DNA from 4 places in the Streptomyces sp. NPDC058812 genome. Region 2 is predicted to be linked to each of the others. Evidence: riboswitches for the same ligand, from Rfam matches in the RefSeq annotation. Region 2 holds a riboswitch; each other region holds the start of a gene.

Region 1 (6,995 bases), on a different contig from region 2:
GCGCGTGGAGTCGGTGGACACCGATGCCCGCACCTGCGTCGTGCAGCCGGGGATCGTACTGGACGACCTGAACCGGCAGCTCGCGCCGCACGGCCTGCGCTACGGGCCCGAGCCCGCCACCCACGCCAACTGCACCATCGGCGGCATGATCGGCAACAACTCCTGCGGCGCCACCGCACAGGCGCACGGCAAGGTCGTCGACAACATCGCCCGCCTGGAGGTGCTGCTCTACGACGGGACCCGCTTCTGGTGCGGCGAGACGAGCGACGAGGAGTACGCCGAGATCGAGCGCCAGGGCGACCTGCGGGCGACCGTCTACCGGCGGCTGCGTGCCCTGCGCGACACCTACGGGGACGAGATCCGCCGCCGGTTCCCGGACGTCCCGCGCCGGGTCTCCGGCTACAACCTGGACTCACTGCTGCCGGAGTACGGCTTCGACGTCGCCGGGCTGCTGGTGGGCAGCGAGTCGACGCTGGTCACCGTCCTGCGGGCGGAGCTGGAACTGGTGCCGGTGGTGAAGGAACGGGTGCTGGTGGTCCTCGGGTTCGACGTCATCGACAAGGCCGCCGACGCCGTGCCCGACATCCTGCCGCACGAGCCGATCGCGCTGGAGGGCGTGGACGCACGGCTGGTCCGCGACGAGCGGATCAAACACCTCAACGAGAAGGCACTCGCCGAGCTGCCCGACGGGAACGCCTACCTGATGGCGCAGTTCGGCGGCGACACCGTCGAGGAGGCGGGCGCGCGGGCCCACCGGATGCTGGAGGCGGTGCACCGCTCCGAGCACGACGCGGACTGCGCCTTCATGGACGACCCGGCACACGAACAGGATCTGTGGCAGGTCCGCGAGGCCGGTCTCGGCGCCACCGCGCACATCCCGGGCAAGCCCGACACCTTCGAGGGCTGGGAGGACTCGGCGGTCGCCCCGGAGAAGCTGGGCGACTACCTGCGGCGGCTGCGCGCGCTGTTCGAGGAGTTCGGCTATCTGAGCGACACCGGCCCCAGCCTGTACGGCCACTTCGGGCAGGGCTGCGTGCACACCCGGATCCCCTTCGACCTGTACACCGCGGGCGGGGTGGCGACGTACCGGAGGTTCATGGAGCGGGCGGCCGACCTCGTCGTCGAGTTCGGCGGGTCGCTGTCCGGTGAGCACGGGGACGGGCAGAGCCGGGGCGAGCTGCTGCCGCGCATGTTCGGGGAGGAGCTGGTGGGGGCGTTCGGGCGGCTGAAGACCGTCTTCGATCCGCTGGACCGGATGAACCCGGGGAAGGTCGTCGCGCCGTACGGGCTGGACGAGAACCTGCGACTGGGCGGTGACTGGGCCCCGTACGAGCCCCGCGACCTGCGCTTCCGGTTCCCGCACGACGGCGGGTCGTTCTCCCAGGCGGCCAATCGGTGCGTGGGCGTCGGAAAGTGCCGGCAGCACACCAGTGACGGCACGGTGATGTGTCCGTCCTACCAGGTGACGCGGGAGGAGGAGCACTCCACCCGGGGCCGGGCCAGGCTGCTGTTCGAGATGCTCGACGGGCACGGGGACGGCGCGATCCGGGACGGCTGGCGCTCGGAGGCGGTCAAGGACGCCCTCGATCTCTGCCTGGCCTGCAAGGGATGCAAGAAGGACTGTCCGGCGGACGTGGACATGGCCACGTACAAGGCGGAGTTCCTGTCCCACCACTACGAGGGGCGGCCGTGGCGCAGGCCGCGCTCCGACTGGTCGATGGGCTGGCTGCCCGCGCTCGCCCAGGTCGTGGGGCGCACCCGCCTCGCGCCGGTGGTCAACGCGTTCACGCACGCTCCGCTGCTGTCGCGGGCCGCCGCGGCCGTCGCGGGGGTGGCGGACCGTGAGGTGCCGCTGTTCGCGGAACAGACCTTCGAGCAGTGGTTCGCCCGCCACGAGCCGCACGGCGACGGGCGGCGCGGGACCGTGCTGCTGTGGCCGGACACCTTCACCAACCATTTCCATCCGCACATCGGGCGGGCGGCGGTACGGGTGCTGGAGCACGCCGGCTGGCGGGTGGAACTGCCGTCCGAGCCGCTGTGCTGCGGTCTCACCTGGATCTCCACCGGGCAGCTCGGGACGGCGGAGAAGGTCCTGACCCGCACCGTGCGCAGCCTCGCCGCGCATGTGCGGGCGGGCGGCCTGGTGGTGGCGCTGGAGCCGAGCTGCACGGCCGTGTTCCGGGCGGACGCGGGGGAGATGTTCCCCGGGGACCAGGACGTGCGCCGGCTGGGCGAGCAGACGGTGACGCTGTCGGAACTGCTCACCGAGCACTCCCCCGGCTACGAGCCACCGCGGGTGCCCGACCGGTCCGCGCGGGCGCTGGCCCAGGTGCACTGCCACCAGCACGCGATCATGGGCTGGGAGGCCGACCGGGAACTGCTGCGCCGGGCCGGGGTGGACGCCGAGCGGCTGGACTCCGGCTGCTGCGGGCTGGCCGGCAACTTCGGCTTCGAGCGCGGCCACCTGGACGTCAGCGAGGCCTGCGCGGAGCGGGTGCTGCTGCCGCGGCTGCGGGAGGAGGACGAGGCGACCGTCGTGCTCGCCGACGGCTTCAGCTGCCGGACGCAGATCCACGAGTTCGACAGCGGCGGCCACGAGGGCGTGCACCTGGCGGAGCTGCTGGCCTCGGCGCTCCCCGGCGCCGCGGGCGACACGGACGTCCCCGGCAGCGCGTACGGCACGGCGCCGGGCGCCCGGCCGGTGGCCCCGGGGCGCCGGGCCAAGGCCCTGGCCCTCGCGGGCACGGGACTGGCCGCCGCCGGCGCGGCGGCGGCACTGGCGCGAGGCCTGCACCGCCGCTGAGCCCGCACACGCCGGGGAGCGGGCACCCGGCCGCGAGGGTTCAGGCAGCCTGGTCCTGCCGGCTGGCCAGCGCCCAGATCACGAACACGTCGATCGCCATCATGATCACGGCCCAGACGGGTGCGTACGGCAGGAAGAGGAACTGGGCGACCAGGCTCAGCGAGGCCAGGAAGATGCCCGCGAAGCGCGCCCAGGCCATGCCCTTGAGCAGGCCGAAGCCGGTGACGAGCACGACCGCGCCCAGGATGACGTGGATGATGCCCCAGCCGGTGAGGCTGAACTCGTAGACGTAGCTGCCGACGCGGGCGTAGACGTCGTCCTCGGCGATGGCCGCGATGCCCTGCAGGACGGCGAGAGCGCCGTTCAGCAACATCAGTACGCCCGCGAAGACGACGCCGCCGGTCACCCAGCCGCTGGTGCGGTCCGCCGGCCGCGGGGCCCCGGCGCCGTGCGTCGGCCTGCCGGGAGAAGGTGCGGCGTGCTGGCTCATGAGCGGAGTCCTTTCCGTTGTCCCCCGTACGGGCCTGCCCCCACCGGCGCCCCGGGGCGCCGACAGGTCACTCCGAGCCTGCGGCCACCCGACCCCCGCGGCCAGACGGGTCCGCCGCACGGGTGAACCGGGTTCGACCGCGTGCCGCGCTGCCCGGTCCCCGGAACGGAAGCGTGCGCGTGCGGCCCTCCCCCGCCTCGCGTTTACTGAAGCGCACATGCGAACGCGCGCGACGGACCGTCGGACCAGGAGGGCCCGTGACGACTCAGCCCGGGCCGGCGAACGCGGTGCCGGCCCGGGCCGAGCAGTCACTGCGGCGCACCCTGCTCAGCCCTGGCTATCCGCGGCTGCTGCTGCTGTGCGTACTGCTGGGCGTTCCCATCGCGCTGGCCTGCTTCTTCTTCGTCGGTCTCCAGCACCAGTTCCAGCACTGGGTGTGGACGTCGCTGCCCGAGGCCGCCGGGTACGACGCCCCGCCCTGGTGGTGGCCGCTGCCCGCGCTGGTGCTCGCCGGGCTGGTCCTGGCGCCGATCGTGACCCGGATGCCGGGCGGCGGCGGCCATCTGCCGGTGAACGGGCTGGGCGGCGCGCCCGTCGGCCCCCGCGCGCTGCCGGGCGCCGTCCTGGCGGCGCTCGCCACGCTGCCGCTCGGCGTGGTGCTGGGCCCCGAGGCACCGCTGATGGCCGTCGGCAGCGGGCTCGCCCTGCTGGCGGTGCGGCGGGCGGGGGCCGCGGGGGACCCGAGGGCGAGCGCGATCCTGGCCACGGCCGGCTCCACCGCCGCGATCTCCACCATCCTCGGTGGGCCGGTGGCCGCGGCCGTCCTGCTCATCGAGGGGGCGGGGCTCGGTGGCGCCCAGCTGGTCGCCCTGCTGCTGCCCTGTCTGCTGGCCAGCGCGGCGGGCGCCCTGGTCTTCACGGGGTTCGGTCAGTGGACCGGCCTGAAGATCGGCGCGCTGGCCCTGCACGACGTGCCGCCGGGCGCCAACCCGGACGCGGGCGACTTCCTGTGGGGCGTCCCGACGGCGGCGCTGATCGCGGTGCTGATCACGCTGGCCCGCGAGCTGGGCCACCGGACCGTCTCCTGGACGCGGCACCGCACGGCCCTGCGCACCGTCGCCTGCGCCACGGCGGTCGGCGTCTGCCTCGCCGCGTACGCCCTGATCACCGGCCGTTCCCCGGCGGAGGCGGCGCTGTCCGGTCAGGCGACCCTCGCCCAGCTCGCCGCGCACCCGCACGCCTGGTCCGTGGGCGCGCTGGTCGCGCTCGTCGCCTGCAAGGGGCTGGCCTGGGGCATCGCGCTGGGCAGTCTGCGCGGCGGCCCGATCTTCCCGGCCGTACTACTGGGCACGGCGACGGCCATGGCCTGCTCCGGCCTGCCCGGCTTCGGCGCGACCCCGGCCCTCGCCCTCGGCGTCTCCGCCGCGGCGGCCGCGGTGACCGGGCTGCCGCTGGCCAGCGCGGTGCTGGCGGTGCTGCTGGTGGGCGGGGACGCGTACGACCAGATGCCGCTGATCGTCACCGCGTCGGTGGTCGCCTTCGCCGTCACCCAACTGGTACGCCGATCAGAACCGGGAGCGGAAGCGGAACCGCCGGAAGCGGCGCCGGAGACGGCACGGTGACGGAGCGCCGGGCCACCACCACGGGGACGGGCGGCGCCCGACCGCGTGCCGCCTGGCGCACGGCCCGGCCCTGGCTCGCGCGGGCCGGCATCGCGGCGGGCACGGTCGCGGCCTACTTCCTCCTCCCCCTCGACCACCTGGGCCCGCGGCGTCCCGTACTGAGCTGGCTGCTGTTCGCCCTGGTGCTGACCTTCGTGGCCGCGATGCTGCTCCGCCAGATCCGTCATGTCCTCGTCGACCGCCCGGAGACCCGGCCCGGTGTGGTCATCCCCCTGCTGATCATCCTGTCCGTACACGTCTTCTCGGCCACGTACTACGCCCTCGCCAAGCAGCCGGGCGAGTTCACCGGCCTGCGCACCCGCGTCGACGCGCTGTACTTCACCGTGGTCACGCTCGCCACCGTCGGCTACGGGGACATCACACCGCGGGGCCAGGCCGCCCGGGTCGTGACCGTTCTGCAGATCGCCTACAGCTTCGTGTTCCTCACCGCCGCCGCGACCGCGCTGACCACACGGGCACGCGACATGGTGGTCCGGCGGACCGAACGGGACCGGCCCGGCTGACGGCGGACGAAGGCGCGGTGCCGGCGGCTGTTTCCGCAGCACCGAGGCCTGTTCGCCGGACCGGCCGGCCCGGAGGCCCGCTTGTCACCACCCCGGTGGGAGCACTACTGTCGCCACGCCTTGGTGAACGGGAAATCCGGTGTGATGCCGGTGCGGCCCTCGCCACTGTGAATCGGGAAGTCCGGCTCCGGCCCTCGCGGGCAGCCACTGGATCGTAGCGATCCGGGAAGGCGGAGCGCGGGCGGTGGTACCCGTAAGCCAGGAGACCGGCCAAGGCGCGTCGTCCATCCACGAGGTGCTGGAGAGGGTCTGCTGAGCCATGCACATAGCCGAGGGCTTTCTGCCACCGGCGCACGCGATCGCCTGGGGTGTCGCGTCCGCGCCGTTCGTCGTCCACGGAGTACGGTCACTCACCCGTGAGGTCAGGGAGCACCCGGAGAGCACCTTGCTCCTCGGCGCCTCCGGAGCCTTCACGTTCGTTCTGTCGGCCCTGAAACTGCCGTCCGTCACCGGCAGTTGCTCGCACCCGACCGGAACCGGTCTGGGTGCCATTCTCTTCCGTCCGCCGATCATGGCGGTGCTGGGCACCATCACCCTGCTCTTCCAGGCGCTGCTGCTGGCGCACGGCGGGCTGACCACGCTCGGCGCCAACGTCTTCTCGATGGCGATCGTGGGCCCCTGGGCCGGGTACGGCGTCTACCGGCTGCTGCGCCGCTACGACGTGCCGCTGATGGTCACGGTCTTCTTCGGGGCGTTCGTCGCCGACCTGTCGACCTACTGCGTCACCAGTGTGCAGCTGGCGCTGGCGTTCCCGGACCCGAGCAGCGGGTTCCTGGGCGCGCTCGGCAAGTTCGGGTCCATCTTCGCCGTCACGCAGATCCCGCTCGCGGTGAGCGAGGGCCTGCTCACGGTCATCGTGATGCGGCTGCTGGTGCAGTCCAGCAAGGGCGAACTCACCCGACTGGGCGTGCTGTTGACGGGGACCCGGACGGAGAGGCAGGCGGTGGCCCGATGAGCCGCAACGCGAAGATCAACGCCCTGCTGCTGCTCGCCGTGGCCGCGCTCGCGGTGCTACCGCTGGTGCTGGGGCTCGGCGACCACAAGGAGGAGCCGTTCGCCGGTGCCGACGCCGAGGCGGAGACGGCGATCACGGAGATCGAGCCGGATTACGAGCCGTGGTTCTCGCCGCTGTACGAGCCGCCGTCCGGGGAGATCGAGTCGGCGCTGTTCGCCGTGCAGGCCGCGATCGGCGCGGGTGTGCTGGCCTACTACTTCGGGCTGCGCCGGGGCCGGCGGCAGGGCGAGGAGCGGACGGCGGCGGCACTGCGGGACGCTCCCGAAGGGGACTGAGTGCTGCCGATCGACGCGGCGGCGCACAGCAGTCGCTGGCGCCGCCGCCATCCCGTGGACAAGGCCGTGCTCGGGCTGGGGCTGACCGTCCTCGCGATCTCGCTGCCGCCGTGGCCCGGCGCGGCGCTGGTGCTGGTGACGGCGCTCGCCGTGCTGCTCGGCCCGGC
Region 2 (6,995 bases):
GGCCTCGCTGACCCCAACCTTCTTTGCCACCTGAGCAAGTCGTCGCGTCACAGCGAAAGGCTAACGCAAGCTCCGTAAGCGGCTTGCTCTCCAAGGCGTATTGGGGTGTTTGCGCGGACTGCGAAGCATGTGCCTCTTTCAGTCCATCCTGACCCGGGCGACGACCGGAAGGTGATCGCTTCCGGTGGCGGGGAGGGCGCGGATGTGGCCGACGGTCGCGGAGCGGGCCATGACCTGGTCGATCCGGGCCACCGGGAAGGCGGCGGGGAAGCTGAGGGCGACGCCCCGCTCGGCCACGTTCAGGTGTGTCGTCAGCGGATCCAGCGCGCGGTCGTCGACCGTGCCGTTGAGGTCGCCCAGCAGGACGACCCGGCTCAGTCGCTCGGCCGCGACGGCGTCTCCCAGCAGGCCGGCGCTCTCGTCCCGCCAGGACGACGCGAGGCCGCTCGCCCCGACGCGGACCGAGGGCAGGTGCGCGACGTACACGGCGATCTCGCCGTGCGGCGTGTGCACCGAGGACCGCAGGCCGCGGTTCCACTCCTCCGTGATGCCCCGGGGCTTGATGTCGAGCGGCCGGGCACCGGTGAGCGGATGCTTCGACCAGAGTCCGACCGTGCCCTGAACCGTCCGGTACGGGTAGTCCGGGGCGAGGGTCTTCTCGTACACGTCGAGTGCCGGCGGCACCAGCTCCTGGAGTGCGATGAGGTCGGGCCCGGCATCGGTCAGCGCACGGGCCGTGCCCGCGGGGTCGGTGTTCTCGTCGCTGACGTTGTGCTGCACCACGACCAGGTCGGCGGCGTCGGGCTCCGGCGCGGGCAGGAGCAGCCCGCCGAAGAGATACGTCCAGGCCGCCAGCGGCAGGAGCAGCGCCACCAGCGCGACGGCCGAACGGCGCAGCAGCGCGAGCGGGAGCAGCACCACGATCACCAGGCCGAGCCACGGCAGGAACGATTCCAGCAGACTGCCCAGCCCGCCCACCGCGTTGGGGACCACCCCGTGGAGCATCAGCAGGGCGGCCGTCAGCACCGCCGCCCCGGCGAGCACTCGCCCCCGCGCCCAGGCCGACCTGCCGCGCGCTTCCGTTCGTTCGACCATCGTTCCCGTCCACTCGTCCTTGCTCGTCAGGACGCCGCACCAGGTGGATCGGGTTCCGGTGAGGCAAGCGCGAACGTTCCCGTGCTGCAAGAAGAAGCAGAAAGTTGCAGAAATGACGCCACGTCACATCCTGGAGTCGGCCTCGTCCGAAGGCTTGACCAGTACCGAACAGTGCCTTTACGGTCACGACCGCAACACCTTGCAGTCATCTTGCAGCAATGTATTGCAAGAGCGTGCCGACTCCCCAGTCAGCCATCGATCGGCATCCAGGACACCCGCATCCTCACACGGGAGACTCCATGCACGGGAGCACCAGCAGAGCGCGAAGAGGCACCGCCGCGGCACTCGCACTCACCGCCGGCGTGGCCGGCGGCCTCCTCACCACCGCGGTACCGGCGCAGGCTTCCCCGCCCGGCGACAGGGACGTCACCGCGGTGATGTTCGAATGGAAGTTCAGCTCGGTCGCCAAGGCGTGCACCGACACCCTCGGCCCGGCCGGCTACGGCTTCGTCCAGGTCTCCCCGCCGCAGGAGCACATCCAGGGCGGACAGTGGTGGACCTCCTACCAGCCGGTCAGCTACAGGATCGCGGGCCGCCTCGGTGACCGCGGACAGTTCAAGAGCATGGTCGACACGTGTCACGCGGCGGGTGTGAAGGTCGTCGCCGACTCGGTCATCAACCACATGTCGGCCGGGAACGGCACCGGAACCGGCGGCTCGTCGTACACCAAGTACAACTATCCGGGCAGCTACTCGGCGCCCGACTTCGACAACTGCACCGCGCAGATCAACGACTACCGCGACCGCTTCAACGTCCAGGAGTGCGAGCTGGTCGGGCTCGCGGACCTGGACACCGGCGAGGACTACGTCCGGGGCAGGATCGCCGGCTACCTCAACGACCTGCTGTCACTCGGCGTCGACGGCTTCCGGATCGACGCGGCCAAGCACATGGCCGCCGGTGACCTGGCCGACATCAAGTCCCGCCTCAGCGACCCGAACGTGTACTGGAAGCACGAGGCCATCCACGGCGCCGGCGAGGCCGTCTCCCCGACCGAGTACCTCGGCAGCGGGGACGTGCAGGAGTTCCGCTACGGGCGCGACCTCAAGCGCGTCTTCAACAGCGAGAACCTCGCGTACCTGAAGAACTTCGGCGAAGCCTGGGGCCACATGCCCTCGGACAAGTCCAACGTCTTCGTCGCCAACCACGACACCGAACGCAACGGCGAGACCCTCAGCCACAAGGACGGTGCCGACTACACGCTGGCACACGTCTTCATGCTGGCCTGGCCGTACGGCAGCCCCGACGTCCACTCCGGCTACGAGTTCACCGACCGCGACGCGGGCCCGCCGAACGGCGGCCAGGTGAACGCCTGCCACAGCGACGGCTGGAAGTGCCAGCACGCCTGGCGTGAGATCTCCTCCATGGTCGGCTTCCGCAACGCCGCCCGCGGCCAGTCGGTGACCGACTGGTGGGACAACGGCGGCGACCAGATCGCCTTCGGGCGCGGCTCCAAGGCGTACGTCGCCATCAACCACGAGGGCTCCTCGCTGACCCGCACGTTCCAGACGTCGCTGCCCGCCGGTGACTACTGCGACGTCCAGGCCGGCAAGGGTGTCACCGTCGACGGATCCGGCCGGTTCACCGCCACCCTCGGCGCCCACACGGCCGTGGCCCTGCACGTCAACGCCCGGAACTGCGACGGTGGCACCGCTCCCGACCCGGTGACCTCCGGCGTGTCCTTCGCCGTCAACGCCTCCACCGACCTGGGCCAGAACATCTACGTGACCGGCAACAGGCCGGAACTGGGCGACTGGAACCCGGGCAGCGCCCTCAAGCTCGACCCGGCCGCCTATCCGGTGTGGAAACTGGACGTGGAACTCCCCGAGGGCACGTCCTTCGAGTACAAGTACATCCGCAAGGACGAGGCAGGAAACGTGACCTGGGAAAGCGGCGCCAACCGCACCGCGACCGTCACCTCCACCAGGGTCACCCTCAACGACACCTGGCGCGGCTGACCCCGCCTGCGTGCCGTGTGGCCGCCCCCCGCCTCCTTCGCGGGGCGGCCACGCCCGCAGGACCCAGCCCTCCGCGCGATGTTCGAACCGGGCGGCACGCGCCCTGTACCTTCCCCATGGAGAGCAGGCGTGGGCGAGGCGCTAAGCTGCAAGCGCCTCGCGGGGGAAGTCCGGTCGAAGTCCGGCGCTGACCCGCAACGGTAGGCGGAGTCCCGCACAGGGTTCCGCAAGCCCGATTACCCGCGGTGGTGAAGCTCCTGTCAATCGCCGTGGACTGCGAGAGGTGCTGCGCACGGCGCCCAGCGCCCGGGCCCGCTCCTTCGAACACGCAGGTGCACGGCCCGAGGCGAAAGCGATCCGCCTGTGGCCACGCTCCGCGACCGAACACCCGTCGTACCGCACCACCGTACGAGCGGCGGGCCCCCGCGACCTCAGCGTGTGTCGTTGCCCCTGCTCGTGACCGGCCTGTGCGTCGCGCTCCCCGTCTCCCTGGCCTGCGGGGCTGGCATCGGGGCGTCGGGGCTCTCGTGGAGCGAGGCGCTGCACTACCTCTGGGCGGGCCTGACCGGTGGGGCCATAGCACCGGACGAGGTCTCCTCCTACACCATCGTGTGGGAACTCCGCTTCCCCCGCGCCGTGCTCGCCGCGGTCGTCGGCGCCGGTCTGGCATCCGTGGGCGTCGCCGTGCAGGCCATGGTCCGCAACGCGCTCGCGGACCCGTTCGTCCTCGGGATCTCCTCCGGCGCGGCCGTCGGAGCCAACGCCGTGCTCATCTTCGGCGCCTTCGGCGCACTCGGTGTCTGGGCGCTGTCCACGGCGGCGTTCGTCTCCGCGCTCGCCGCCATGACGCTGGTGTACGCGATCGCCCGGACCCCGCGGGGGCTGACGCCGCTCCGGCTGGTGCTGACCGGCACCGCGTTGTACTACGGGTTCTCGGCCGTGACGACGTTCATGGTGTTCGCCGCCGAGCACGGTGAAGCGGCCCGGTCCGCGATGATGTGGCTGCTCGGCAGCCTGGGCGGCGCGAGCTGGTCCTCCGTACCGATCGCCGCGGGAGCGGTGCTCGGCGGCCTCGTCCACCTCGGCTGGTCGGCCCGGCGCCTGAACGCCCTCGCCATGGGCGACGAGACGGCTGCCGCGCTGGGTGTGGACCCCGGGCGGCTGCGCAAGGAACTCTTCCTCACCGCCGCCGCCGTCACCGGGGCCGTGGTCGCGGTCAGCGGTGCGATCGGCTTCGTGGGCCTGATGGTGCCGCACGCCGCCCGGATGCTGGTCGGGGCGGACCACCGCCGGCTGCTGGCCGTGGCGCCGCCGGCCGGCGCCGTGCTGCTGATCTGGGTGGACATCCTGTCACGCGTGGTGCTCGCCCCGGCCGAGCTGCCCCTGGGCGTACTGACCGCCGCGATCGGCGTGCCTTGCTTCGTCCTGCTCATGCGCCGCCGTACCTACACCTTCGGAGGCGTGTGATGCGGGTCGACATCGACACCGTCACAGTGGAGATCTCCGGGGCGCGCGTGGTGGAGGACGTCTCACTGCGGGCGGGCAGTGGGCAGGTCGTGGGACTCGTCGGGCCCAACGGCAGCGGCAAGTCGACCCTGTTGCGATGCGTCTACCGGGCCCTGCGTCCCACGGCCGGCGCGGTACGTCTCGGCGGTGACGACCTGGCGGCCATGAGCACGCGCGAAAGCGCGCGCCGGCTCGCCGCCCTTCCGCAGGAAGCGGTCGCGGAGTTCGACTTCACGGTGGCCGAGGTCGTGGCCATGGGCAGACTGCCGCACCAGGGGGCGGTGGCCCGGGAGACCGACGAGGACCGGCGGACGTGTGCCGCCGCGCTGGAAGGAGTCGGCGCCGGCCATCTGGCCCACCGAGGCTTCCTCACGCTCTCCGGCGGTGAGAAGCAACGGGTCCTGATCGCCCGCGCACTCGCTCAGCGGCCGCAGGTACTGGTGCTGGACGAGCCCACCAACCACCTGGACATCGCCCAGCAGTTGGAGGTTCTGTCCCTGGTACGGGCCAGCGGGCTGACCGTGCTCACGGCACTGCACGACCTCAACCTCGCCGCCCTCCACTGCGATCTCCTCCACGTCATCGACGGCGGGCGGATCGTCGCTTCCGGCGATCCCCACGACGTTCTCACGCCCGTCCTGCTGGCCGACGTCTTCGGTGTTCGGGCGCACCGTGTCCCCCACCCGGAGACAGGCGCGGTTCAGCTGCTCTTCGACCGTCTCCCCTCCCAGTAGTCCGCCTTCCCCGGTCCGTCCTCGAAGGAGTCACGCCTCCATGCCCCATCTCGCACGCCCCGCCGCCCTCGCTCTCGCCCTGGTCTTCGCCGTCACCGGCTGCGGGGCTGACGTCTCGCGGGAGGAGGGGAAGGGAGACGGCGCCACCGCGTCGTCCGGCAGCCACTACCCGGTCACGGTCGAGAACTGCGGCGAGAAGAAGACGTTCGACAGGGCTCCGCGGCGCGTGGTCACCAACGACGTGGGAATCACCGAGATCATGTTCGCCCTCGGCCTCGAGGACCACATGGCCGGATACGTCATGCCCGACGACAAGGGCGACCTCACGACGGTGCCGTGGAAGGACGGCTACCAGAAGGCCAAGTGGCTCTCCAAGGAGCGGATCAACAAGGAACTGGTGCTTGCCGCCCGTGCCGACCTGGTCTTCGCGGGCTGGAACTACGGCTTCAACGAAGGCGAGGGTTTCACGCCTGCCGCGCTGCGACGCGTGGGCATCGACTCGTACCTGCTCAGCGAGTCGTGCCGCAACGGACAGGGCAAGGCCCGCGGCGTGATGGCGCCGCTCGACGCGCTGTACACGGACCTGCGGAACCTGGGCAAGGTGTTCGACGTCGAGGACAGGGCCGAAACCCTCATCACCAAGTTCCGCGAGCAGGTGGCCGGAGCACAGGCGAAGGCTCCGAAGGGCGCCGACCGGCCGCGAGTGTTCCTCTACGACAGCGGCGAGGACAAACCGTTCACGTCCGGCGCCTACGCGGGGCCCCACGACATCATCACCAAGGCCGGCGGCGACCACATCATGAAGGACCTCAAGGACAGCTGGACCACCGTGGGCTGGGAGACGGTCGTCGACCGCGACCCCGAGGTCATCGTGATCAACGACTACGGGGACGTCACCGCGGAACAGAAGCGGAAGTTCCTCAAGTCCTACAAGCCGCTCGCGAACGTGTCCGCCATCAAGAACGACCGGATCGTCGTTCTCGACTACGTCGACCTCGTCGAGAGCCCGCGCAACCCCATGGCCATCAGCTCACTCGCGGCGGACCTGAGCAGCCTCGGCTCCTGAACGGGACGGCTCCCGGAGAATGAGCGTGCGCGTTGTCGGGAACTCAGTGGCGGCGCGTGGCGACTGCTTGTTCGTCGGTGCCCCGCCGGGGGGCACGTCTCGGGACAGGGAGTCGGACATGGCAGGGACAGACCGTGATCGGCGCCGGTTACTGCGGACAGTGGTGGCGGGTGGTCTTGGCGCGGGGCTGGTGACGGCCGGTGGGGCGTCGTCGGCGCGGGCCGAACCCGCGGCGCGGGAGGGCGCGGCGGGGGAGGGGGCGGTGCGGGTCGCCGTACTGCTGTACGACGGCTTGACCGCGCTCGACGCGGTCGGACCGTACGAGGTGCTGTGCCGGGTGCCGGGAGTGACGGTGACGACCGTGGCCGAGAGGGCGGGACGAGTCCGTACCGACACCGGCGAGCTGAGCTTGGTGGCCGAGCGTTCCCTGGAGAGCGTGACGCGCGCGGAGATCCTGCTGGTGCCGGGCGGGGGACAGCGCGGCACCACGGCGACGATGGCCAATCCCGTGGTCCTCGACTGGATACGTCGCATTCACCGTAGGACGGTATGGACCACTTCGGTGTGCACCGGATCGTT
Region 3 (6,995 bases), on a different contig from region 2:
GTCCACCACGCACTCGGTCTCCGGCGCGGTGATGGGCGCGGGCCTCGGCCGCAAGGGCGGCGTGGTGCGCTGGTCCACGGCCACCCGGATGTTCGTCGCCTGGGGTCTGACCCTGCCGGCCGCGGCCCTGGTCGCCGCGATCGCCGAGTGGGTCTGCGGCCTGGGTGACTGGGGCACCGCGCTCGTCGCGGTCTTCCTGGTCGCCTCCAGCGCCGCCATCTGGAAGCTCTCCCGGCGCGAGGTCGTCGACCACACCAACGTCATCGACGAGCCCGAGCAGGCCGGTGTGGTGACCACGGCGATGGCCGCCGTGTCCCCGCCCCCGGCGGGCGTGACCGAGGACCTGGCCGCGGCCGGCGCCCCGGGGTCCGCGTCCGACTCCAAGGCCCCCCCGGCCACCACCTCCGTCTGAACCCCCGCCCGGGTACGAAGGAAAGCGAACCTCCATGAGCATCGACTGGGCAGCTCTCGGCTCCGTCTTCGGGGTCAGCCTCGTGGCCACCGTGGCCCTGGTGGGCCTGTTCACCCTCGGCATCGTCGGCCTCTCCCGCCAGGAGCGGGCGGCCGAACAGGGCGGCTCCGCCGCCCTAGCGGTCACCGGCGCGTACGCCTGCTTCGCGGCCTGCGCGGCCGCGGTGGCGTACGGCATCTATCTGATCGTCGCCTGAGCGACCGCGCGCGGACACCGCGCACATCCCCCTTCGAGGCGGGGCGCGGGACGGACAACGGCCGTCCCGCGCCCCGCCTCTTCTCGCGTTCCTCGCGCGCCGGGGCGCACCGCCCGCGTGTGGGCCTTCGCACACTCCCCCGTCGCAGGTCAACGCCAGGTTGACGGGTGTTCGCGGGCCGTGGTGGACTGCCGGAGCCAATACGGCGGCAGGAGAGGAAGCCCGGTGCGAATCCGGCGCGGTCCCGCCACTGTGACCGGGGTACAGCCCCGGGAGCCAGGAACTCTCACCGCCGGTCTCTTCTAACCAGGGCGCGGACACCCTGAGTGAGGACATATCGCCATGCGCGGCTGCCGTTCCAGGCACAGCGGTCCCGGGTACACCGGTTCCGGGCACACCAGCGACACGCTCTCCCACCCCGCGGCCGGTTGAGCCGTGCGCGCCGAACGCGTCTTCGCGTACGGCGCCGCCGCCGGCCTTCTCGGTGACCTCCTCCTCGGCGACCCGCGCCGCGGACACCCGGTCGCCGCGTTCGGCCGTGCCGCCGGTGCCGTGGAACGGGTGCTGTGGCGGGACCACCGGGGCTGGGGCGCGCTGCACACCGCCGTGTGCGCCGGTGGCGCCGCCGCCCTCGGGCTGGCCGCCGCCCGCGCCGTACGCCGCTCCCCCGCCGCCTCCGTCGCACTGACCGGCGCCGCCACCTGGGCCGTCGTCGGCGGCACCTCGCTCGCCCGCGAGGCCCGTGCGATCGGCCGTGCCCTGGAGGCCGGCGACGTCGCGGCGGCCCGCGCACGGCTGCCGCACCTGTGCGGCCGGGACCCCCATGCGCTGGACGCCGACGGGATCGCCCGGGCCGTCGTGGAGTCCGTCGCCGAGAACACCTCGGACGCCGTCGTCGGCGCCCTGGTGTGGGGCGCCGTGGGCGGGGTGCCGGGGCTGCTCGGCTTCCGGGCCGTGAACACCCTGGACGCCATGGTCGGCCACAAGTCCCCCAGGTTCCGGCGGTACGGCTGGGCCTCGGCCCGCCTCGACGACCTCGCGGGCTGGCCGGGGGCCCGTCTGACCGCCGTACTGACCACCGTGGCCGGCGGCGATCCGCGCGGCGCCGTACGGGCCTGGCGCGCCGACGCCGCACAGCACCCGAGCCCCAACGCCGGTCCCGTGGAGGCGTCGTTCGCGGGCGCCCTGGGCGTCCGGCTCGGCGGAACGCTCTCCTACGGCGGGCGGGTGGAGCACCGGCCCGTCCTCAACGGGGCGGCGGGACGCGCCGTCCGGGCCGGTTCCGGCGACATCGACCGGGCCGTCCGGCTCTCCCGGCGCGTGGGCTGGCTGGCGCTCGGCGTGTGCGCGGGCGCGCGGCTGCTCGCGCGCGGGGACGTCAGGAAGGGACGTACGCCATGAGCGGTCGCCTCCTCGAGAAGGGACGTACGTCATGAACGGTGGCCTCCTCGTCGCCGGCACCACCTCCGACGCCGGCAAGAGCGTCGTCACCGCCGGGATCTGCCGCTGGCTGGTGCGGCAGGGCGTCAAGGTCGCGCCCTTCAAGGCGCAGAACATGTCGCTCAACTCCTTCGTCACCCGCGAGGGCGCCGAGATCGGGCGGGCGCAGGCCATGCAGGCCCAGGCGTGCCGCGTGGAGCCGACCGCGCTGATGAACCCGGTGCTGCTCAAGCCGGGCGGCGAGCGCAGCAGCCAGGTCGTGCTGCTCGGCAAGCCGGTCGGCGAGATGAGCGCCCGCGGCTACCACGGCGGGCGGCAGCAGCGGTTGCTCGGCACGGTGCTCGACTGTCTGGCCGAGCTGCGGGGCACGTATGACGCGGTGATCTGTGAGGGGGCGGGCAGTCCGGCCGAGATCAACCTGCGCCGGACCGACATCGTGAACATGGGGATCGCCCGGGGCGCCGGGCTGCCCGTGCTGGTGGTGGGCGACATCGACCGGGGCGGGGTCTTCGCCTCGTTCTTCGGGACGGTGGCGCTGCTCGCGCCCGAGGACCAGGCACTGGTCGCCGGGTTCCTCGTCAACAAGTTCCGCGGTGACGTGTCGCTGCTGGAACCGGGGCTGGAGATGCTGCACGGGCTCACCGGGCGGCGCACGTACGGCGTGCTGCCCTTCCAGCACGGGCTCGGCATCGACGAGGAGGACGGGCTGCGTGTCTCCCTGCGGGGGACCGTGCGGGAGTCCGTCGTCGCGCCGCCGGTCGGCGAGGACGTGCTGCGGGTCGCCGTCTGCGCCGTCCCGTTGATGTCCAACTTCACGGACGTGGACGCGCTCGCCGCCGAACCCGGTGTCGTGGTCCGGTTCGTGGACCGGCCGGAGGAGCTGGCCGACGCCGATCTCGTCATCGTGCCGGGAACGCGCGGGACGGTCCGGGCGCTTCAGTGGCTGCGGGAGCGCGGGCTCGCGGACGCCATCGCGCGCAGGGTCGCCGACGGCCGGCCCGTGCTCGGTGTCTGCGGCGGGTTCCAGCTCCTCGGCGAGCACATCGAGGACGAGGTCGAGTCGCGCGCCGGGCACGTCGACGGACTCGGGCTGCTGCCCGTGCGGGTGCGGTTCGCCCGCGAGAAGACCCTCACCCGGCCGGTGGGCGAGGCCCTCGGCGAGCGCGTCGAGGGATACGAGATCCACCACGGGGTCGCCGAAGTGACGGGCGGCGCCCCCTTCTTGGACGGCTGCCGGGTCGGCCAGACCTGGGGCACGCACTGGCACGGTTCCCTGGAGTCGGACGGCTTCCGGCGGGCGTTCCTGCGCGAGGTGGCCGCCGCCGCGGGCCGCCGTTTCGTACCGGCCCCCGACACCACCTTCGCCGCGCTGCGCGAGGAGCAGCTCGACCGGCTCGGCGACCTGATCGAACAGCACGCGGACACGGACGCGCTGTGGCGGCTCATCGAGTCCGGCGCGCCACGAGGTCTGCCCTTCATTCCACCGGGAGCGCCCGCATGAGCACAGTGTTGTTGTTGTCGACCGCCGACACGGACCTGCTGGCGGCCCGAGCGTCGGAGGCCGCCTACCGGATCGGCAACCCGACCCGGGTCGACGTACGGGAGGAGCTGCCGGGGCTCGTCGACGGCGCGGACATCGCCGTCGTACGCCTGCTGGGCGGCAAGCGTGCCTGGGAGGACGGGCTCGCCGCGCTGAAGGCCGCCGGCATCCCGACCGTCCTGCTGGGCGGCGAGAGCGTGCCGGACGCGGAGCTGATGGCCGAGTCGTCGGTGCCGGCCGGAGTGGTGGCGGAGGCGCTGCGCTACCTCGTCGAGGGCGGGCCCGCCAACCTCACCCAGCTCGCCCGGTTCCTCTCCGACACCGTGCTGCTGACCGGCGAGGGCTTCGACGAGCCGGAGAAGATGCCGGAGTTCGGCGTCCACGGCTCCCGGGTCGTCGTGGCGGGGCGCCCGACGGTCGGCGTGCTCTTCTACCGCGCCCACCAGCTGAGCGGCAACACCGCCTTCGTCGACACGCTGTGCGACGCGATCGAGGCGCACGGCGCCAACGCCCTGCCCGTGTACTGCGGTTCGCTGCGCGGCGCGGACGCCGGGCTGTACGAGCTGCTGGGCCGGGCCGACGCCCTGGTCGCCACCGTCCTCGCGGCCGGCGGCACGCACGCCTCGCAGGCGTCGGCCGGCGGCGACGAGGAGGCCTGGGACATCGGCGCGCTGGCCGACCTGAACGTCCCGGTGCTGCAAGGGCTCTGCCTCACCTCCTCCCGCGCCGCCTGGGAGGCGTCCGACGCCGCCCTCTCCCCCATGGACGCGGCGATGCAGGTCGCCATCCCGGAGTTCGACGGACGCCTGGTCACCGTGCCGTTCTCCTTCAAGGAGCAGGGGCCGGACGACGTACCGGTGTACGTCGCCGATCCCGAGCGGGCCGGGCGGGTCGCCGGGATCGCCGTACGGCACGCGGCGCTGAAGCACAAGGCGAACGCCGACAAGAAGCTGGCGCTGGTCTTCACCGCGTACCCGACCAAGCACTCGCGCGTCGGCAACGCGGTGGGGCTGGACACCCCCGCCTCCGCGGTCCGGGTCCTGGACGCGCTGCGGGACGCCGGGTACTCGCTCACCGAGTACCCGGCCGGCGGCGACGAGTTGATCCACCGGCTCATCGAGGCCGGCGGCCACGACGTCGAGTGGCTGACGGAGGACCAGCTGGCGGCGGCGCCCGCGCGGGTGCCGCTGGCCGACTACCGGGCGTGGTTCGAGAAGCTGGACCCGCAGTTGCGGGAGGGCATGCGGGAGGCGTGGGGGGAGCCGCCGGGTTCGCTGTACGTCGACGGGGACGACATCGTGCTCGCGTCGCTCCAGTTCGGGAACGTCGTGGTCATGATCCAGCCGCCGCGCGGCTTCGGCGAGAACCCGATCGCGATCTACCACGACCCGGACATGCCGCCGTCGCACCACTACATGGCGGCGTACCGCTGGCTGGACAACAGCTTCGGCGCCGACGCGATCGTGCACATGGGCAAGCACGGCACGATGGAGTGGCTGCCGGGCAAGGGCCTCGGGCTGAGCGCCGGCTGCGCGCCGGACGCGGTGCTGGGCGACCTGCCGCTGATCTACCCGTTCATCGTCAACGACCCCGGCGAGGGCACCCAGGCCAAGCGCCGCGGGCACGCGACGGTGGTCGACCACCTCGTGCCGCCGATGGCGCGCGCCGACACGTACGGCGACCTGGCCAAGCTGGAGCAGCTCCTCGACGAGTACGCGCTCGTCTCCGACCTGGATCCGGTCAAGGCGCCGGCGGTCCGCGCGCAGATCTGGACCCTGGTCAAGGCGGCCGAGCTCCATCACGACCTGCACGTGGACGACCAGCCGGACGACGACGAGTTCGACGAGTTCGTCATGCACATCGACGGCTATCTGTGCGAGATCAAGGACGTGCAGATCCGCGACGGCCTGCACATCCTGGGCGGTGGCCCGGTCGGCGAGCCGCGCGTCAACCTCGTGCTGGCGGTGCTGCGGGCCTCGCAGGTGTGGGGCGGGCAGGCGAACGCGCTGCCGGGGCTCAGGGCGTCCCTGGCCGAGCACTTCGGGCTGGTGGAGAAGGAGCTGCTGGCCGAGCCGGGCGCGCCGGTGAAGGTGCCGGTGGAGCTGACGGATCTGGTCGAGGGGCCGTCCCGCAGCGCCGCCGACGCGGTCGACCTGCTGGAGCAGCTGTGCCGGCGGATGGCCGAGGGCATGGAGTCCCGGGCGTGGGACGCCGCGGCCGTACCGGCTCTGGTGCGCGAGGTGCTGCGCACCGAACTCCCCGACGCGGTGGCCGTGCTGGAGTTCGCCTGCACGGAGGTCGTGCCGCGGCTGGCCCGGACGACGGACGAGATCGGGCACATCCTGCGGGCCCTGGACGGCGGTTACGTCCCGGCGGGTCCGTCGGGCTCCCCGACCCGCGGGCTGGTCAACGTCCTGCCGACCGGCCGGAACTTCTACTCCGTCGACCCCAAGGCGATCCCGTCCCGGCTGAGCTGGGAGGTCGGGCAGTCCCTCGCGGACTCGCTGATCCAGCGGTATCTGAGCGACACCGGCGAGTACCCGAAGTCCGTCGGCCTCACGGTGTGGGGCACGTCCGCCATGCGCACCCAGGGCGACGACATCGCCGAGATCCTGGCGCTGCTCGGCTGCCGTCCGGCCTGGGACGACGCGTCGCGCCGGGTGACGGGCTTCGAGGTCGTGCCGGTGGCGGAACTGGGCCGGCCGCGCGTCGACGTCACGGTGCGTATCTCGGGCTTCTTCCGGGACGCGTTCCCGCACGTCGTGGGGCTGATCGACGACGCGGTGCGGGCGGTGGCGGAGCTGGACGAGCCCGCCGACCAGAACTACGTGCGCGCCCACGCCGACGCGGACACCGCCGAGCACGGCGACCGGCGCCGGGCGACCGCACGTATCTTCGGCTCCAAGCCGGGCGCGTACGGCGCCGGTCTGCTGCCGCTGATCGACGCCCGCAACTGGAGAAGCGACGCGGACCTGGCCGAGGTGTACGCGGTGTGGGGCGGCTACGCCTACGGGCGCGGGCTCGACGGGCGGGCGGCGCGCGGGGACATGGAGACGGCGTTCCGGCGGATCGCGGTCGCGGCGAAGAACGTGGACACCCGCGAGCACGACCTCGTCGACGCCGACGACTACTTCCAGTACCACGGCGGCATGGTCGCCATGGTGCGGCACCTGACGGGGACGAGTCCGGAGGCGTACGTCGGCGACTCGGCCACCCCGGACCAGGTGAAGACGCGGACGCTGGGCGAGGAGACGCACCGGGTGTTCCGGGCGCGGGTGGTCAACCCGCGCTGGATGAGCGCCATGAGAAGGCACGGCTACAAGGGCGCCTTCGAGATGGCGGCCACC
Region 4 (6,995 bases), on a different contig from region 2:
ACACAACCCCCCTGCCTCCCCGCGGTTGCTCGTCGACGCGGACCGCCCATGGGGCCGGGACCTGGACCAATGGTGTAGACCAGTACGGGGAGCTTGGCCCAGACCAATAGGGCTGTCAAGGGTGTTCAACCGGGCTCCTCGCGTCCGTGATGCGACCGAGATATGCAGGGACCTTTCATTGCGCAAGCGACAGATCGGACGGACCGGGGCCGGGTGTACCACCGCCCACCGAATGACGTGCCGGTACCGTTCCGAACGCGCGTACCAGCGACGCCGGTCGGCGCTGTGGACTAGACCAACGAGGGCCCCGGAGGTATACAGAAGGGATCACGGAGCGTGCGGGTCCAACCCGGCACGAAGCCGTGCCACGATGTGAGCCGTGGCCGACAGGGATAGCGGTCGCTTCGGCACCCGGAGCCGGAAGGCAGAGCATGAGCACCGACGTCAGCAGTGCGGAGAACGAGGGTGGGGCGACCGTCCGTACCGCGCGCGTGCCCAAGTACTACCGTCTGAAGAAGCATCTGCTCGACATGACCCGGACCCAGGCGCCGGGTACCCCGGTCCCGCCGGAGCGCACGCTGGCCGCGGAGTTCGACACCTCGCGCACGACCGTGCGCCAGGCCCTGCAGGAGCTGGTCGTCGAGGGCCGCCTGGAGCGCATCCAGGGCAAGGGCACCTTCGTCGCCAAGCCCAAGGTGTCGCAGGCGCTGCAACTCACCTCGTACACCGAGGACATGCGGGCACAGGGTCTCGAACCCACCTCTCAGCTGCTGGACATCGGCTACATCACCGCCGACGACCGGCTCGCCGGGCTGCTGGACATCACGGCCGGCGGGCGGGTGCTGCGCATCGAGCGGCTGCGCATGGCCAACGGCGAGCCGATGGCCATCGAGACCACCCACCTCAGCGCCAAGCGCTTCCCGGCGCTGCGCCGCTCCCTGGTGAAGTACACGTCCCTCTACACCGCGCTCGCCGAGGTGTACGACGTCCATCTCGCCGAGGCCGAGGAGACCATCGAGACCTCCCTGGCCACCCCGCGCGAGGCCGGCCTGCTCGGCACCGACGTCGGCCTGCCCATGCTGATGCTCTCCCGGCACTCGCAGGACCGGACGGGCCAGCCGGTGGAGTGGGTGCGCTCGGTGTACCGGGGCGACCGCTACAAGTTCGTGGCCCGGCTGAAGCGGCCCCAGGACTGACGCCGGCCGCAGGGCGTTTCAGGCAAATCCCCGCACGCGTGACCATGAAGTTGCAGTTGAGGACCGATATACGGACGAGGTCTTCCGCTGTCTCGACACCGTCACCTACATTTCGTGCGCACTGCACGAGGTGATCAGCGAGGGGACGGAGCCACCGCATGTCACAAGCCCCAGAAGTGAGCAGAGGGCCGACGGTGACGCCGGTGCGCGTCGTCATCGGCCTCTGCCTTGTCGCGCCGTTCGTCGCCATGCTGTGGGTCGGCTCGTACGCGAAGACGGACCCGGCCTTCATCGGCATCCCGTTCTTCTACTGGTACCAGATGGCGTGGGTGATCGTCTCCACGGTGCTCACGGTGATCGCCTACAAGCTGTGGCAGCGTGACCAGCGCGCCCGCCGGGAAGGCGGGGCCAAGTGAACGACGGCGTGAACGGCGTCGCACTCGCCGTCTTCATCTTCTTCTTCGTCCTCGTCACCGCCATGGGCTTCCTGGCCGCCCGCTGGCGCCGGGCCGCGAACGACCAGAGCCTCGACGAGTGGGGCCTCGGCGGCCGCTCGTTCGGCACCTGGGTCACCTGGTTCCTGCTGGGCGGCGACCTGTACACCGCGTACACCTTCGTCGCCGTCCCGGCGGCGATCTACGCGGCGGGCGCGGCCGGCTTCTTCGCGGTGCCCTACACGATCCTGGTCTACCCGCTGATCTTCACCTTCCTGCCGCGGCTGTGGTCGGTCTCCCACAAGCACGGGTACGTGACGACCTCGGACTTCGTACGCGGCCGCTTCGGCTCCAAGGGGCTGTCGCTCGCCGTCGCCGTGACAGGCATCCTCGCCACGATGCCGTACATCGCGCTCCAACTGGTCGGCATCCAGGCCGTGCTGGACGTGATGGGCGTCGGCGGCGGCGAGGACACCAACTGGTTCATCAAGGACCTGCCTCTGCTGATCGCCTTCGGCGTGCTGGCGGCGTACACCTACTCGTCGGGGCTGCGCGCGCCCGCACTGATCGCGTTCGTGAAGGACACGCTGATCTACATCGTGATCGCGGTGGCGATCATCTACATCCCGATCAAGCTCGGCGGCTTCGACGACATCTTCGCCGCGGCGGGCGACAAGTTCAGCGAGTCGGGCAAGGGCGGACTGGTGCCGGACCACGGCGGCCAGTGGACGTACGCCACCCTGGCGCTCGGCTCGGCGCTCGCGCTCTTCATGTACCCGCACTCGATCACCGCGACGCTTTCCTCGCGCAGCCGTGAGGTGATCCGGCGCAACACCACGATCCTGCCGCTGTACTCGCTGATGCTCGGCCTGCTCGCGCTGCTGGGCTTCATGGCGATCGCGGCGGGGGTGAAGGTGGAGAACGGGCAGCTGGCGATCCCGCAGCTGTTCGAGAACATGTTCCCGGACTGGTTCGCCGGCGTGGCCTTCGCGGCGATCGGCATCGGCGCCCTGGTCCCGGCGGCGATCATGTCGATCGCGGCCGCGAACCTCTTCACCCGCAACATCTACAAGGACTTCATCAAGCCGGACGCCACCCCGGCCCAGGAGACCAAGGTCTCCAAGCTGGTGTCCCTCATGGTGAAGGTGGGCGCGCTGGTCTTCGTCCTGGGCATGGACAAGACGGTCGCGATCAACTTCCAGCTGCTCGGCGGCATCTGGATCCTGCAGACCTTCCCGGCCCTGGTCGGCGGCCTGTTCACCCGCTGGTTCCACCGCTGGGCGCTGCTCGGCGGCTGGGCGGTCGGCATGGTCTACGGCACGGTCGCCGCGTACGGTGTCGCCTCGCCGACGCAGAAGCACTTCGGCGGCTCCTCCAAGGAGATCCCGGGCATCGGCGAGATCGGCTACATCGGCCTCACCGCCTTCGTGCTGAACGTCCTGGTCACCGTGGTCCTGACCTTCGTCATGAGGGCCCTCAAGGCCCCCGACGGCGTCGACGAGACCAAGCCCGCCGACTACACGGCGGACGCGGGCGACCCCGGCGTCGAGGTGGAGCTGCCGCCGGCCACGGCGGGCACCTCGCACTGACCCCGACAACGCGGCGGGCCGTCGGAGAATCCGGCGGCCCGTTGTCGTACCCGTCGGGCACACTCGGCTGCATGGACTTCGTGACCCGGCAGGCGGCGACGGACGAGTACGACGCCCTTGGTGAGATCGCCGCGCAGGCCCAGGGGGTGTCGTTTGGATCAGGCCGACTCCAGGCAACGGTGCCTTGCAGCGGAGCCGAGCGGGGTCTGGTGCGTGCAGCTGCAAGGCGGAGGAGGGCGACAGGGCGGAGCCCTGGCAACCGACGACAACGCCGCAGATGTGCGTGCCAGACCCCGCGACCCCGGCAGGATCCAAACGACACCCCCTAGCTGCGCGACGGCCTCCTCGACTTCGGGGAGAGCGACGCGTACCTCGGCGAGCTGATGAACGTCGCCAAGCGTGCGGCGGCCGCCGAGGTGCTGGTCGCCGCGGCGGACGGCCGGGTGCTCGGCGGCGTGACCTTCGTGCCGTCCGGCGGCCCCATGGCCGACATCGCCCGGCCCGGCGAGGCCGAGATACGGATGCTCGCCGTCGCCCGCGAGGCACGCGGACGCGGGGTGGGCGAGGCCCTCGTGCGGACCTGCGTCGACCGGTCCCGCGCCGTCGAGGGCTGCGCGCGCGTCGTACTGTCCACCCAGCGCGCCATGCGCACCGCCCACCGCCTCTACGAACGGATGGGCTTCACCCGCACGCCCGACCGCGACTGGAACCCGCTGCCGGAGCTCGACGACATCACGCTCCTCACCTACGAACTGACGCTCTGACACCAGCGCCACCCCTCGACGACCCCTCCGCGACACAACATCTGGGGGTGCTCGCCGAACCCGGCACAAGATGTATGCTCGTGCTCGCTGTCGCCGCAGGGGAATCCGGTGCGAATCCGGAACTGTCCCGCAACGGTGTACTTGTGTGTATCCGCGCGTCTCCGCACGTGTGCACACGCATGTCCAGTCCGAGGACCTGCCGACAGTGCGCCCGTACCGTCCCGGTCCGGGTGCCTGACGTCCGGGCCTCGTGGAGTGGGCCGGTGGACGCGACGCCGCGTGCGCTCGTGAGCTGCCCCTGCCCTCCTCCCCCAGGCCCCGTGCCGAGCGAGGGAGTGCCCCACGTGACCATCGCGCCAGCCGACCCGGTTTCAGCGACCCCGGCGACGACTTCAGCGACCCCGGTGACCGAGGAGCCCGACGGCCCCGGCGCCGCGTTGCTGCGGACCCTGACCGAGCTGACCGCCGACCTCCCCGACGCCGACCCGGGCCGGGTCGCCGCCGCCGCACTGCGCGGCCGGTCCGCCCGTGCGGACGAGTCCGAGCTGCGGGAGCTGGCCACGGAGGCGGCGGCCGGGCTCATCTCGGAGGACCCGGTCTACTCCAGGCTGGCCGCCCGACTGCTGACCATCGGCATCCGTGCCGAGGCCGCCTCGCAGGGCGTCACCTCGTTCACCGGGTCGGTCGCCACCGGACACCGCGAGGGCCTGATCGCCGACCGCACCGCCGAGTTCGTCCGGCTGCACGCGGACCGCCTGGACGCGCTGGTCGACCCGGCCGCCGACGACCGCTTCGGCTACTTCGGCCTGCGTACCGTGTACAGCCGCTACCTGCTCCGGCACCCGATCACCCGCAAGGTCGTCGAGACGCCCCAGTACTTCATGCTGCGGGTGGCCGCCGGACTCGCCGAGGACGACACCACGCGCTCGCTCGACGAGGTGGCCGCGCTGTACGGGCTGATGAGCCGCCTCGACTACCTGCCCTCCTCCCCCACCCTGTTCAACTCCGGCACCCGGCACGCCCAGATGTCGTCCTGCTACCTCCTGGACTCCCCCAAGGACGAGCTGGACTCCATCTACGACCGCTACCACCAGGTCGCCAACCTCTCCAAGCACGCCGGCGGCATCGGCATCGCCTACTCCCGCGTCCGCGCCCGGGGTTCGCTGATCCGCGGCACCAACGGGCACTCCAACGGCATCGTCCCGTTCCTGAAGACGCTGGACGCCTCGGTCGCCGCCGTGAACCAGGGCGGCCGGCGCAAGGGCGCGGCGGCGGTCTACCTGGAGACCTGGCACGCGGACATCGAGGAGTTCCTGGAGCTGCGGGACAACACCGGTGAGGACGCCCGCCGCACGCACAACCTGAACCTTGCCCACTGGGTGCCGGACGAGTTCATGCGCCGGGTGGACGCCGACGGACAGTGGTCGCTGTTCTCGCCCGCCGACGTGCCCGAGCTGGTCGACCTGTGGGGCGAGGAGTTCGACGCGGCGTACCGCAGGGCCGAGGCCGCGGGGCTGGCCCGCAAGACCCTCCCCGCCCGTGAGCTGTACGGCCGCATGATGCGCACCCTCGCGCAGACCGGCAACGGCTGGATGACCTTCAAGGACACCGCCAACCGCACCGCCAACCAGACCGCCGAGCCCGGCCACGTCGTCCACTCCTCCAACCTCTGCACGGAGATCCTGGAGGTCACGGACGACGGGGAGACGGCGGTCTGCAACCTGGGCTCGGTCAACCTGGGCGCCTTCGTGGACCCGGCTTCCCGGGGCATCGACTGGGAGCGCCTGGACGCCACCGTCCGCACCGCCGTCACCTTCCTCGACCGGGTCGTCGACATCAACTTCTACCCGACCGGGCAGGCGGGCCGCTCCAACGCCCGCTGGCGCCCGGTCGGCCTCGGCGCGATGGGCCTCCAGGACGTCTTCTTCCAGCTGCGCCTGCCCTTCGACTCGCCCGAGGCGAAGGTCCTCTCCACCCGCATCGCCGAGCGGATCATGCTCGCCGCGTACGAGACCTCCGCCGACCTGGCGGAGCGCAACGGCCCGCTGCCTGCCTGGGTGAAGACCCGTACCGCCCGGGGCGTGCTGCACCCCGACCACTACGGCGTCGAGCCCGCCTGGCCGGCGCGTTGGGCGGCGCTGCGCGAGCGCATGGCCACGACCGGCCTGCGCAACTCCCTGCTCCTCGCCATCGCGCCGACCGCCACCATCGCCTCCATCGCGGGCGTCTACGAGTGCATCGAGCCGCAGGTGTCCAACCTCTTCAAGCGCGAGACGCTCTCCGGTGAGTTCCTCCAGGTCAACTCGTACCTCGTGAACGACCTCAAGCGGCTCGGCGTCTGGGACGCCCGTACCCGCGAGGCGCTGCGCGAGGCGGGCGGCTCGGTGCAGGGCTTCACCTGGATCCCCGAGGACGTCCGCGCGCTGTACCGCACCGCCTGGGAGATCCCGCAGCGCGGCCTGATCGACATGGCCGCCGCCCGCACCCCGTACCTCGACCAGGCCCAGTCGCTGAACCTGTTCCTGGAGACGCCGACCATCGGGAAGCTCTCCTCGATGTACGCGTACGCCTGGAAGCAGGGCCTGAAGACCACGTACTACCTGCGCTCCCGCCCGGCGACCCGCATCGCCCGCGCCGCCGCCCGGGCCACCGTCCCCGTGCAGGCCGCCCCGGATCCCGAAGCGGTCGCCTGCTCCCTGGAAAACCCCGAGTCCTGCGAGGCCTGCCAGTAATGACCACCGAGACCACCACCAAGAACCTGCTCGACCCGGGCTTCGAGCTGACCCTGCGCCCCATGCGCTACCCGGACTTCTACGAGCGCTACCGGGACGCCATCAAGAACACCTGGCACGTGGAGGAGGTCGACCTCCACTCGGACGTCGCCGACCTCGCGAAGCTCAGCCCCATGGAGCAGCACCTGATCGGCCGGCTGGTGGCCTTCTTCGCCACCGGTGACTCGATCGTGGCGAACAACCTGGTGCTGACGCTCTACAAGCACATCAACTCGCCCGA

What was found. Region 2 has a riboswitch for cobalamin ahead of ACFW48_RS28795 (FecCD family ABC transporter permease). Riboswitches for the same ligand answer to the same signal wherever they lie in the genome.
Region 1: it holds a riboswitch for cobalamin, as region 2 does, so the genes downstream of both, ACFW48_RS22170 (energy-coupling factor ABC transporter permease) here and ACFW48_RS28795 (FecCD family ABC transporter permease) in region 2, are expected to answer to the same signal.
Region 3: it holds a riboswitch for cobalamin, as region 2 does, so the genes downstream of both, ACFW48_RS31590 (cobalamin biosynthesis protein) here and ACFW48_RS28795 (FecCD family ABC transporter permease) in region 2, are expected to answer to the same signal.
Region 4: it holds a riboswitch for cobalamin, as region 2 does, so the genes downstream of both, ACFW48_RS20670 (ribonucleoside-diphosphate reductase subunit alpha) here and ACFW48_RS28795 (FecCD family ABC transporter permease) in region 2, are expected to answer to the same signal.

What each region holds. Positions count from the first base shown of each region.
Region 1 covers NZ_JBHYOB010000010.1:145,089-152,083, reverse strand. Annotated here, with positions in the region: gene ACFW48_RS22190 (FAD-binding and (Fe-S)-binding domain-containing protein) at 1-2,803, shown strand, start outside; gene ACFW48_RS22185 (hypothetical protein) at 2,844-3,293, opposite strand; gene ACFW48_RS22180 (chloride channel protein) at 3,551-4,915, shown strand; gene ACFW48_RS22175 (potassium channel family protein) at 5,005-5,478, shown strand; cobalamin riboswitch at 5,583-5,768, shown strand; gene ACFW48_RS22170 (energy-coupling factor ABC transporter permease) at 5,798-6,493, shown strand; gene ACFW48_RS22165 (energy-coupling factor ABC transporter substrate-binding protein) at 6,490-6,828, shown strand; gene cbiQ (cobalt ECF transporter T component CbiQ) at 6,829-6,995, shown strand, end outside.
Region 2 covers NZ_JBHYOB010000017.1:516-7,510, forward strand. Annotated here, with positions in the region: partial or broken gene ACFW48_RS28780 (LacI family DNA-binding transcriptional regulator) at 1-51, opposite strand, end outside; gene ACFW48_RS28785 (endonuclease/exonuclease/phosphatase family protein) at 139-1,095, opposite strand; gene ACFW48_RS28790 (carbohydrate-binding module family 20 domain-containing protein) at 1,395-3,110, shown strand; cobalamin riboswitch at 3,221-3,373, shown strand; gene ACFW48_RS28795 (FecCD family ABC transporter permease) at 3,474-4,577, shown strand; gene ACFW48_RS28800 (ABC transporter ATP-binding protein) at 4,577-5,350, shown strand; gene ACFW48_RS28805 (ABC transporter substrate-binding protein) at 5,391-6,416, shown strand; gene ACFW48_RS28810 (DJ-1/PfpI family protein) at 6,535-6,995, shown strand, end outside.
Region 3 covers NZ_JBHYOB010000020.1:98,179-105,173, reverse strand. Annotated here, with positions in the region: gene ACFW48_RS31600 (anion permease) at 1-412, shown strand, start outside; gene ACFW48_RS31595 (hypothetical protein) at 447-668, shown strand; cobalamin riboswitch at 835-975, shown strand; gene ACFW48_RS31590 (cobalamin biosynthesis protein) at 1,104-2,069, shown strand; gene ACFW48_RS31585 (cobyric acid synthase) at 2,101-3,609, shown strand; gene cobN (cobaltochelatase subunit CobN) at 3,606-6,995, shown strand, end outside.
Region 4 covers NZ_JBHYOB010000009.1:208,052-215,046, reverse strand. Annotated here, with positions in the region: gene ACFW48_RS20690 (GntR family transcriptional regulator) at 432-1,196, shown strand; gene ACFW48_RS20685 (DUF3311 domain-containing protein) at 1,355-1,612, shown strand; gene mctP (monocarboxylate uptake permease MctP) at 1,609-3,219, shown strand; partial or broken gene ACFW48_RS20675 (GNAT family N-acetyltransferase) at 3,549-3,983, shown strand; cobalamin riboswitch at 4,041-4,202, shown strand; gene ACFW48_RS20670 (ribonucleoside-diphosphate reductase subunit alpha) at 4,328-6,715, shown strand; gene ACFW48_RS20665 (ribonucleotide-diphosphate reductase subunit beta) at 6,715-6,995, shown strand, end outside.